One region of the Micromonospora sp. NPDC005291 genome, then DNA from elsewhere that is predicted to be linked to it. Evidence: riboswitches for the same ligand, from Rfam matches in the RefSeq annotation. Region 1 holds a riboswitch; the other holds the start of a gene.
What was found. A riboswitch is a leader RNA that binds a small molecule or an ion and turns the genes downstream of it on or off. The one in region 1 is predicted to bind S-adenosylmethionine.

Region 1 (5,826 bases):
TCGAACTGTGCAGGTCCACCGGAGGCTCCGCGCCGACGACCGTGGCCGTCGGCGGTGCGGGCGGCCCCGGCACGGCTGGCGAAGCCACCCGGGCCGACTCCGACGCGTCGCTCAGCGCGTCATTCGACGAGCTCTCGTCAGCGCGGACCGACGCCCGTCCCGACTGGTAGGCACGGCGGAGCCGTCCGCGTACTCGCTCGAAGCGGCTCAAGCGCACCTCCTGGCAGAAGAAACGGTCCGCCCACAACGACAGGTCGGACAGCATACGTCCGTTCCTGACACCGTAGGGCAGTTCCGCCACACATTGCCCCGCGCACCTCCGGCGTAACCACCGGCAGCCCGTCGTCGGCCGCACGGTAGCGTCTGCGGCGTGACCGCCGACAACGATCTCGACGCCGGCCTGCCGATCCGTCTGCTGCATGACCGCGTGCTGGTCCGCATGGAGGGCAGCGAGGGCGAACGTCGCTCCACCGCTGGCATCGTCATCCCGGCGACCGCCGCGGTCGGCAAGCGCCTCGCGTGGGCCACCACGGTCGGGGTCGGGCCGAACGTTCGTGCCATCGTCTCCGGCGACCGAGTGCTCTTCGACCCGGACGACCGCTCCGAGGTCGAGCTACACGGCCGCGGGTACGTGCTGCTGCGGGAGCGGGACGTGCACGCCGTGGCCGCCGAGCGGATCGAGAACGACTCCACCGGCCTCTACCTCTGACGCACCTCCCCCAGCCGCGCCGTTTGCCCGGCCGCACGACGGGAAGCCATCCGGCGACCGTGGCCCTGGGGAGGGACGATGCCGGTATTCGTGAAGAAGCTGTTGACCTGGGGCAGTGTCGCGTTCCTGATCTACTTCATGGCCTTCCGGCCGGACGGCGCGGCGCAGATGTTCAAGGCGATCGGTGCCGCGCTGATCGCAATGTTCCAGGGCTTCGGTGATTTCCTCACCACCCTGATGACCTGAGCCGCAAGCCGCCAGCCGTCAGGGGTGACCGGGCGGCCAGGGCGCCCCCGGCCGCAGGCCGGGCCAGCCGGGCGGGGCGTAGCCCACCGGAGGCGGAGCAGAGGCCAGCACCACCGGGATCGGCACCACCGGCTCGTCCGGCGCCGCGACCGGACGCTGGGTCCCGTCCGGGAAGCGCAGGTGGTAGCGGCTGCCGTCCCAGACCCCGACCGGGGCCTGCGGGTCCCGACCCACGAAGAACGACCGGTACGCGCTGATCGCGTCCAGCAGCTCACGCTCCTCGCGGGCGGTCCGCTCCTGATCGGCGGGTTTGCGGTCCAGGCCGCGCAGTGTCCCGTCGCGCAGCAGGGCCAGCCGGGTGGCGGCGAACTGGTAGCCGCGCATCGCCCGCACCCCGGCGTCCCCAGCCACCCGCCGGGCCCAACTGCGGGCCGCGTGTCGCCTGCCGAGGCTGCTCAGGGCGGCCACCTCGGGCGGGCTCAGCCAGCCGGCGCGTACGTAGTCCGGCAATGTCCGCTCCGTGAGCCGCCCCTCCCAGGCGCGCAGCCACACCGCGAGCCCCACCATGCCGAAGAAGACCGGCACCATCAGGCCCAGGAAGCCGTACAACATGATCACTGTCTCGCCGGTGGCCTGGGTCAGCGTGGGCAGCAGGTTCCACGTGCCGTGCAGCATCATCGCCAGCAGCAGGCCGCCGATCGGGGCGAGCAGCCGGACCCGCCGGTCGGCCGTCCGGGCCGCGATGCCCAGCCCCACACCGGTCATCGAGGTGAAAAGCGGATGGGCGAACCCGAACAGCAGGATCCGTACGATGAAGATCGCGATGACCTGCTGCGTGCCGGTCGCCGGGCCATACCGGTCCGCGCCGGTCGCATAGCCGTAACCGCCCAGGTAGAGGATGTTCTCCACCATGGCGAAGCCGACCGCCGAGAGCCCGCAGTAGACCAGGCCGTCGGTGATCCCGGACCACTCACGGCGGCGGAACACCAGCAGCAGGATCGGGCCCAGGGCCTTGGTCAGCTCCTCGATGAACGGCGCGACCAGCACCCCGGTGAGTGCGGACGGCAGGCCCCAGTCGGCGAAGCGGTTGGCGGCGAATTCGTTCACCGTGAGCGAGGCGGCGGTGGAGACGAACGCACCCCAGGCGAAACAGAAGATCAGATACTTCAGCGGTTCCGGTTCGTACCGGTCCAGCCAGAGGAAGCAGGCGACCAGCACCGGCACCGGCAGGATGGCGGCGACCACCCCGATCAGCAGGGCCTGCACGCCGAGCGACTGGCCGAGCGTGAAGACCATGAACACCGCGCAGGCGGCGATGAACAGCACCACCCCGGCCAGCACCAGGAACCGCCGCCAGCCCAGTCGGCGTAGCGGCATCCGGGGCGCCTCGCCGACGGACGGGGCTGCGGGTGCGGGCGACGACGGCAGCGGTGAACCGGGCGGGGTGTCGGCCATGCGGTCAGCGTAGCCATCCATTGCCGGCTGGTCCGCTCGCATCCACAGCCGCTATGCTGCTGGCTGGTCACGAGCGCCAGCATCAAGCCCCGGCTTGCTGGCCGGCAACCCTCGTCGAGTTCGCGGTGGGGTGCCCCGGGTGATGACCGGGCCCAGCCCGATCGGTGCGCTGGGCAAGCGCGGACCCCGTCCCGACTGTGCACCCGGGGTCCCTGACCCCGGAGGTTCCGGCGTGTCCGTCACCCTCGTTCCCTCGCTGCCCACCCGCTTCGACACCGCGCCCGCAGCGGCCCCGTCGCGGCCGCTCGACGTCCTCGGCGTACCGGGCGAGATCAACCTGGACTACGCGGCGAGCGCGCCGTGCGCGCGGGCCGCCGCCGACGCGGTGGCGGAGCTGCTGCCCTGGTACGCCAGTGTGCACCGTGGCGCGGGAGCGCTGTCCCGGCGCTGCACCCTGGAATACGAGCAGGCCCGGCAGACGGTCGGCGACTTCTTCGGCGCCCGCGCCGACGATCACGTGATCTTCACCCGCAACACCACTGACGCGCTCAACCTGCTGGCCCGGGCGCTGCCGGCCGGCACGACCGTGGTCACCAACGCCTCCGAGCATCACGCGAACCTGCTGCCCTGGCCGCGCGGCTCCGTCCGGCTCCCGGTGCCCACCGGCCCGGACGGGGCGGTACGCGACCTCGCCGCCGCCCTCACCGAGCTGCGCCGGGGCAGCAGCCCGGCGCTGCCGGTGCTGGTCGCGGTGACCGGTGCGAGCAACGTGACCGGTGAGCGGTGGCCGGTCGCCGAGCTGGCCCGGGTGGCCCACCGGCATGGGGCCCGGATCGTGCTCGACGCCGCGCAACTCGCCCCGCACGCCCCGGTCGACCTGCTCACGCTCGACGTCGACTACCTGGCCGTGTCCGGCCACAAGCTGTACGCGCCGTTCGGTGCGGGGGTGCTGATCGGCCGCGCGGACTGGCTGGACGCCGCCCCGCCCTACCTGGCCGGTGGCGGCGCCACCAGCCACGTGGGGTCAGCCACGCACGACGTGACCTGGGCGACCGGCCCGGCGCGGCACGAGGGCGGCACCCCGAACCTGCTCGGCGCGGTGGCACTGGCCGCGGTGTGCGCGGCGCTCGACGAGGCGGACCGGGCCGCGCTGGCCGCCCACGAGCAGGCGCTGCTGACCCGGCTGCGGACCGGCATCGCCGCCCTGCCGCACGTGGTGGAGTTGCGCACGTTCGGCCCGGACGCGCCCCGCGTCGGCATCGTCTCGTTCGTGGTCGCCGGGTGGGATTCCGCCGACGTGGCCACGCGGCTGGCCGCCGAGCACCGGATCGGCGTACGCGACGGGCTGTTCTGCGCCCACCCGCTGGCACGGCGCCTGCTCGCCGAGGCGGCGGGGCGAACCGGCCGGCAGGACCTGCCGCCCACCGCGCTGCGCGCCAGCATCGGCCTGGGCAGCACGGCCGCTCAGGTGGACCGGCTGCTCGCCGCGCTCGCTGCCTTGGGCTGAGGGCGGGCGGCGCGCCGCAGAACCGGTCAGCCGACCGGTGGGGCGGTGGGCGGCTTCGGCGGCTCGCCCGGCTCGGCCGGTTCACCGACCGGCCGCTCCTGCTCCCCGAAGGCGGTGCGGATCCACCGGTTCGCCTCCTCCTGCTCGATCCCGGAGGCCACCAGCAGGTCGCTCGCGGTGGTCCGGATCTGGGCGACCACCACGCTGCCCGAGAAGCCGACCCCGGCGCCATACGCCCGGCCGGCTTCGCTGACCGCCCGCAGGGACCGCTCCCTGGACTTCTCCGGCTCCTCACCGGCGGCGAACTCGTGCTTGAGCAGCCGGACCGACTCGGCGAGGTGGCCGATGGCGTCCGGCATCGGATCGGGCACCGGCTCCTCGTCCTCGATCTGCGTCACGGCCCGGCGGATCAGCGTGCCGGTGTTGCGCATCGCCCGGTCGATCGGGTCGGCCGCCTCCGCATAGTGGGTCAACTCGTCGCGCCGATGCCAGCGGGCCGGGGAGAGTGTTGAGGTCTCCTTCGCCCCCTCGATCGCCTCGGCCAACGTGGCCAGCTCCTCCTTGTTGTTGCGCAACCGTTCGAGCGCCTGCTGGATGCTGGCCCGGTCCCGGTTGCGCAGCCCATCGGCGGTGGCGTCGAGCTGGGTGGCGAGCAGGTCCAGCGCCGGACGGGCGGCCCGGTTGATCACCCGGAGCGGGTTCAGTGGCAGCAGCACCGCCGTGACCAGCAGCGCGATTCCACCGCCGAGGAACGCGTCGACGAAGCGCGGGATCTCCAGATCCTTGGTGGAGGGGCTCAACGTCACGATCAGCACCGCCGTGGCCGCCGCCTGGATGACGATGGCCACGCTGGCCCCGGCGAAGATGGTGAGCAGGATCGCCACCGTCACCACCAGGCCGAGCTGCCACGCCCCGGTGCCGAGCAGGTAGATCAGGAAATCGCCGATGGCCACCCCGATCGCCACCCCGACGATCAGCTCCACGGTCCGGCGGAACCGCTGCCCGACCGACGCGGCCAGGGTGCCGACCGCCGAGATCGGCGCGAAGACCGGCTGCGGGTTGCCGAGCAACCGGTACGAGACGAAGTACGCCAGCCCGGCCGCCAGCCCGGCCTGCACGGCCAGCCCGCCGGCCATCCGCACCCGGTGCAGCCGGTCGTGCAGGGTGGCCCGGCCGCGATGCCGCAGTTCCTCGGTGGCCTCGGCGATCCGTGCCCCGTCGATGTCCACCAGCCCTTGGCGCAGCGCGGTACGTCGCACCACTGGAGGTCGGTTGTCCCGGGCCACGGCCATGGGCGCGACTACCCGTGGGAGGCGTGATGATTCCTCCCGCACCACGCACCCCGGCGTGATGCGGCAGACTCGGGCGGTGGCTGATCTGCTGGATCGATGGCGGGCGGCGGCCCGGGGCGCAGGTGCGAGGCCGGACGCGGAGTCGACCCGGGCCGGGGAGCAGCTGCTCGCCCGGTGGCGGGAGCCGCACCGGCACTACCACACGGTGGCCCACCTGACCGCGGTCCTCGACGTGGTGGACCAGCACGCCGGGCTGACCGACCGGGTCGACGTGGTCCGGCTGGCGGCCTGGTGCCACGACGCGGTCTACGACCCGCGGGCCGCCGGCGACGCCAACGAACAGGACAGCGCCGCGCTGGCCGAAAGCGTGCTCGCCGGGCTCGGAGTGCCGGCATCCGCGGTGGCCGAGGTGCGCCGGCTGGTGCTGCTCACGGCCGGGCACGCGGTGGCACCGGGCGACCGGAACGGTGCCCTGCTCTGCGATGCGGACCTCGCCGTGCTGGCCGCGCCGCCTGCCACGTACGACCGTTACGCGGCGGCCATCCGGCGGGAGTACGCCCATGTGCCCGAGCCCGCCTTCCGGGCCGGTCGGGCTGCGGTGTTGACCAGCCTGCTGG
Region 2 (5,826 bases), on a different contig from region 1:
GTGCTCGGCGCGGTCCTCGCGCCGACCGACGCCGCCGCGGTCACCGGTCTCGCCAAACGGCTGCCCCGGAAGCTCCTCACCACCCTGCACGCCGAGAGCTTGATCAACGACGGTACGGCCCTGGTGGTCTTCGCGGTGGCCGTGGGCCTGCTCACCGGGAGTGCGGAGCCGGGCGTGCTGGGCATCGGCGAGGAGTTCGTCGGAGCCAGCGTCGGCGGCGTGCTCGCCGGCCTGCTGGTGGGGGGCGCCGTGGTGCTGATCCGCAAGCGGCTCGACGATCCGCTGCGCGAGGGCGCGCTGAGTGTGCTGACACCGTTCGGCGCCTTCCTTCTCGCCGACTCGGTGCACGCCAGCGGTGTGCTGGCGGTGGTGGTCGCCGGCCTGGTGCTGGCCTACGCCGGCCCACGGGTGATCCGCGCCCGGTCCCGGGTGCTGGCGTACGCGTTCTGGGACCTGTCCACGTTCCTGATCAACGGCGGGCTGTTCGTTCTGCTCGGTACGCAGATACCCCGGGCGGTGCGGGGCGTCACGAGCACCTCGCCGCGGCGGGCTCTGGTGATCGTGCTGGTGGTCACCCTGGTCGTCGTCGCCACCCGGCTGCTCTTCATCTACCTGACGGCGGAATCGGCGAGGCTGCGCCGCCGGATGGTGGACGACGGCGGAGGTCCCTCGAGCTGGCGGGTGGGGACCGTCGCCGGCTGGTCCGGTTTCCGGGGGGCCGTGTCGCTCGCCGCCGCCCTGGCCGTCCCGACGGTGACGGTCGCCGGTCGACCGGTGGTCGAACGCGACCTGATCATCTTCGTCACCGCGCTGGTGATCGTTCTGATCATGCTCATCCAGGGCACCACCCTGCCGCTGGTGGTGCGCTGGGCAGGGCTGGTCGGCGACCCGGAACGCATCGACGAAACCCGGCATGCTCGGCGGCAGGCCACCGAGGCGGGCCTGGCCGTTCTGCCCCAGGTCGCCGCCGAGCTCGGTGCCCAGGAGGAGTCGGTGCGTCGGCTGCGCGCCGAATACCAGAGGCACCTGGAGGACGTCAACGAGAGCAGCGGGTGTACCGGCGAGGAACGCCGCCTGGAACGCCAACTGCGCCTCAGGGTGCTCGCCCACAAACGGCGCGAGGTCACCCGCCTGCGGGACAACCGGGAGATCGACGACCTCGTGCTGCAGGAGGTCCAGGAGGCTCTGGACAACGAGGAGATCCGGCTGCTGGGACGCGGGCCCAACGACTGATCGTCAGCGGCCTTCCTGCCGGCGCGGCTCAGAGCACCTGGGCGAGGAACCGGCGAAGCCGAGGCTGCTCGGCCCGCTCGAAGATCGCCTCGGGTGGGCCGGCCTCCAGCACCACGCCCCGGTCCATGAAGGCGACGGTGTCGGCGACCTGGCGGGCGAAGCCCATCTCGTGGGTGACCACCACCATGGTCATACCTGCCGCGGACAGGTCGGCCATCACCCCGAGCACGCCCTTGACCAGCTCCGGGTCGAGCGCCGAGGTCGCCTCGTCGAAGAGCATCACCTCGGGCCGCAGCGCCAGCGCCCGGGCGATCGCCACCCGCTGCTGCTGACCGCCGGAGAGCTGCGCGGGCCGGGAGCCGGCCTTTCCGGCCAGCCCCACCAGCTCCAGTTGGGCCCGGGCGACGGATTCCGCCTCGTCCTCGCCGAGCTTGCGGAGCCGGCGCAGCGCGAGGGTGACGTTGCGCAGCACGCTCATGTGCGGGAAGAGGTTGAACTGCTGGAAGACCATCCCCACCCGCTGCCGCAGCGCGTCCGGGTCGTCGCCCAGCACGCTGCGCCCGTCCAGCAGCACGTCGCCGCGGTCCGGCTCGATCAGCCGGTTGATGGTGCGCAGGAGGGTGGACTTGCCCGACCCGGACGGGCCGATCACGCAGGCCGTCGCGCCGCGCGGCACCGTGAGGTCGACGCCGCGCAGCACCCGGTTGGGCCCGAAGGCGAGGTGTACGTCGCGGACGTCGAGGCTGACCGAGGTGGTCGTGGCGGTGGTCATCATCGGTTCCCTTCCGTCGCGGCGGGCAGCGCCGACGAGGTGTCGTCGTCCTCGTCCGTCGGCGCGCTAGCCGGCCGACCGTTGCGCAGCCGCCGGTCGATCCAGTTGACGACGTGCGTCAGCGGGACCGTCAGCGCCAGGTAGAAGAGGCCGGCCAGCAGCAGCGCGGACTCGTTGCCGGTGGTGGCCGCGTAGTCCTGCCCGATCCGGAACAGCTCCCGCTGGCTGGCCACCAGGCCGAGGAAGTAGACCAGGCTGGAGTCCTTGATCAGCGCGATGAGCTGGTTCACCCAGGCCGGCAGCACCCGCCGGATGCCCTGCGGAATGATCACCAGCCGCATCGCGTCGGCCCAGGAGAAACCGAGAGCACGGGCGCCCTCCAACTGGGCGGCCTCCACCGACTGGATGCCGGAGCGGAAGATCTCCCCGATGTACGCCGCCGCGATGAGCGACAGCGCCAGAATCCCCAGCGGGTAGGGGTCCGGTCCCCAGACCCGCATGCCCAGTGGGGCCAGCCCGACGCCGATCAGCAGGATCGTCGCCGCGGCCGGTAGCCCTCGGAACACGTCGGTGTAGACCCGCGCCGGCCAGCGCAGCCACCGGCTGCGGGAGATGCCCGCGACGGCGAGCAGCAGGCCCAGCACCGAGCCGAGCAGGGCGGCGGAGACCGCCAGGATCAGCGTGTTGGGCAACCCGACGGTCAGCATCTCGGGCAGCGCCTCGCGCATCGCGTCCCAGTCGAAGAAGGTCTCCCACATGGTGCTCAACGGATCCATCGGTCGCCTCTCCTACCGCCCTGCTCGCTCGTCACCGGGTACGCCTCAGGACACGGTCGACGCGGACGCCGACGGCACGGTCGACGCGGACGCTGACGGCACGGCCACCGTTCCGCTGCCCGGCTTGAAGTCCTCCGGAACCGGCCGGCCCGGGTAGTACTGCGCCTGCAACCGGCTCCAGGTGCCGTCCGCGATGACCTCGTCGAGGCCCTTGTTCAGCGCCGCACGCAGCTTGTCGCTTCCCTTGGCGACGGCGTACGCGGTCGGTGTCGGGCTGAGCTGCTTGGCCGCCACGGTGATCTTGCCCTTGCTGTCGGCGGCCGATTTCTCACCGATCTCCGCCGGAGCGATCCACGCGTCGGCCGTGCCGGCCTTGAGCTGGTTGATCGCGCCGTTGTAGTCCGGCACCCGCACCGGGTCGAGCTGCTTGCCCGTGGCGTAGTCGTCCTGGACGGTGCCCTGCACCACCACGACCCGCTTGCCGGCGAGCTGGTCGAAGTCGGTGATCGGCGAGCCGGCCGGGACGTCCAGGCCGAAGTAGCCGAAGTCGTAGCCGTTGCCGAAGTCGACGGTCTTCTTCCGCGCCTCCGTGATGGTGATCGAGGAGCTGCCAACGTCGAACTTGCGGTTGTTGACCTGGGAGAGCAGCGCGGAGAAGTCGGTGCCGACGAACTCGACCTTCAGGCCGAGCTTCCCGGCCACCGCGGTCAGCAGGTCGTTGTCGAAGCCGGTGAACGTGCCGTCCTTGAGGTACACGTTCGGCGGTGCGTCGGTCAGCGTGCCGGCGCGCAGCACGCCCGGCTGGGACAGGCCGTACGGGTTGGCGGTGGCGTCGGACGAGCTGTCCCCGCCGCAGGCGGTGAGCGCGGTGGCGGCCAGGATCGTGGCCGCGCCCAGGGCGGCGGCGCGGGTCAGGGCAGGAAGGAATCGCACGGGTGTCTCCGAAAGGGTTGTCTCGGCGCGCACGGGCGTGCGCCGCCGACGGTGCGCCCGATGGGCGTACCGCTGGGGAGGGTTCGGGAAGAGGGGTGCGCTAGTGCGCGGTGCCGCGACGACAGGCGGCGCTGCACATTCGCATCATGTCCACGTGCCGTCGCCGGGTCAGTGCGGGCGAAGGCCAACCGGCGGGGAATTCCGCGACGTCGGTCGGTGGGGCGGTGCTGAGGATGCGCATGGCTCTCCCGGGTCTGTGCTGACCTGGGTGCCAGGCCACGCTTGCACCGACGTCGTGCCGGTGCCTGGTCTTCACCCGGGGCACCCCACCGCGGAGGAGGGTTGCCGGCCAGCAAGCCGGGGCTTCGCGCTGGCACTCATGACCTGCGCCGAGGTTAGCAGCAGAAACCAGCCGCTCGTCCAGTCGATATGACCACGCTCACCGTCCGCGCCCGACGCGTGGCCCGCAGGTCAGCCGGCGTGCACGTGTGGGCGGCGCGTCTGGTCGGGCTCCTGGCGGCGCAGGATCTCCCGGGTGACCGAGGCGATCTCGCCCTGCCCGAACGCCAGGTAGCGCAGGACGTTGCGGGCCGGGCCGCCCTCGGTCCACTCGAAGTAGATGTGTGGGCGCCGCCGGCTGCGGTTGCGGATCTCCAGCAGCATGGCGGCCAGCGCGTTCGGCACCGAGGAGCTGGCAAGGCTGAGCACCGGGAAGCGGTCGTGCGCCACGCTGCCGCGCACCAGCAGGCCGGTCTCGAAGTCCGACGGGTCGGTGACATGGACCTCGACGAAGATGACGTCGCTGTCGTCGGGGAAGTCGTTGTCCGCCACCGCCTGGGCGAGCTTGTCGCGGTACTCGGTGAGGTCGCGCCGCTCCGGCTCGTGCGCGATGAGGCGGATCCGACGCTCGCTCCGCTCGGCGATGATCGCCGTCGCGACCGGGTCGAAGTCGACCCGGTCGACCCGCAGCTCGAAGGCCCGCATCACCCGCGACAGCGCCGACACCACGATCATCCCACCGATGAAGCAGGCGGCGATCTTCACACCGTCGGGACGTTCCACCACGTTCGCCACAGTGGTGTAGACGAACACCACAGCGATGATCCCGAACGCGACCGTGCGGCCGCGCTGCCCGCGCCGCCGTGCCGCGAGGGTCACCGCCGTCGCCGCCGAGGTGATCAACACCAGAACACCGGTGGCGTACGCGCCGCCCTGCGCGTCGACGCTCGCCCGGAAGACGACCGTGATCAGGAACGCCACCGTGGTGAACACCAGCACCAGTGGCCGGATGGCCCGCGCCCAGGTCGGCGCCATGCCGTAGCGGGGCAGGTAACGGGGTACGAGATTGAGCAGACCGGCCATCGCCGACGCCCCGGCGAACCAGAGGATTCCGATGGTCGACAGGTCGTACACGGTGCCGAACACCTGACCGAGGTGCTGGTGCGCCAGGAAGGACAGGGCCCGACCGTTCGCCGGGCCGCCCGGCTGGAACGCCTCGGGTGGGATCAGCACGGTGGTGGTCACGCTGCTGGTGATCAGGAAGACGCTCATGGTGACGGCGGCGGTGGTGAGCAGCCGACGCGCGCCCCGGATCCGGCCCAGCGGCCGATCCTCCGAGTCCTGACGGTCCCCCTGGATGTGTGGCATCACCGCCACCCCGGTTTCGAAACCGGACAGGCCCAGCGCCAGCTTCGGGAACACCAGCAGGGACAGCGCGACCACCATCAGGGGATCGCCGTGCCCGGTGGTCAGCGTGGTGGTCCAGTCCCTGACCGCGCTCGGATGGGTCACCACCTGCCACAGCGCGTCGGCGATCACCACCGCGTTCAGCGTCAGATAGATCGCGACCAGGACGACGGCGATCCCGATGGCCTCGCCGAATCCCTTGAGGAACACCGCGCCGAGCAGCGCCACGAGCAGCAGCGTGAGCAGGACCTCGTGGCCCTTGAGGCCGCTGGGCCAGAACGGGTTCTCGTCGAGGTGCGCGGTCGCGTCGGCCGCGGACAGCGTGATGGTGATGATGAAGTCGGTGGCCGCGAAGCCGAGCAGCACCAGCACGAACAGCTTGCCCGGCCAGTAGCTCAGCAGGCGTACCAGCATCGCGATCGAACC

Region 2: it holds a riboswitch for S-adenosylmethionine, as region 1 does, so the genes downstream of both, ABZT18_RS09280 (ABC transporter substrate-binding protein) here and ABZT18_RS12885 (aminotransferase class V-fold PLP-dependent enzyme) in region 1, are expected to answer to the same signal.

Annotation. Positions count from the first base shown of each region.
Region 1 is NZ_JBEXGR010000007.1:127,906-133,731, reverse strand. Features, by position in the region: gene ABZT18_RS12905 (AI-2E family transporter) at 1-265, opposite strand, end outside; gene ABZT18_RS12900 (co-chaperone GroES) at 371-709, shown strand; gene ABZT18_RS12895 (hypothetical protein) at 788-955, shown strand; gene ABZT18_RS12890 (PrsW family intramembrane metalloprotease) at 974-2,452, opposite strand; SAM riboswitch class IV at 2,476-2,596, shown strand; gene ABZT18_RS12885 (aminotransferase class V-fold PLP-dependent enzyme) at 2,667-3,917, shown strand; gene ABZT18_RS12880 (FUSC family protein) at 3,944-5,146, opposite strand; gene ABZT18_RS12875 (metal-dependent phosphohydrolase) at 5,286-5,826, shown strand, end outside.
Region 2 is NZ_JBEXGR010000005.1:119,780-125,605, forward strand. Features, by position in the region: gene ABZT18_RS09265 (Na+/H+ antiporter) at 1-1,233, shown strand, start outside; gene ABZT18_RS09270 (amino acid ABC transporter ATP-binding protein) at 1,262-2,008, opposite strand; gene ABZT18_RS09275 (amino acid ABC transporter permease) at 2,005-2,781, opposite strand; gene ABZT18_RS09280 (ABC transporter substrate-binding protein) at 2,827-3,714, opposite strand; SAM riboswitch class IV at 3,988-4,099, opposite strand; gene ABZT18_RS09285 (amino acid transporter) at 4,186-5,826, opposite strand, start outside.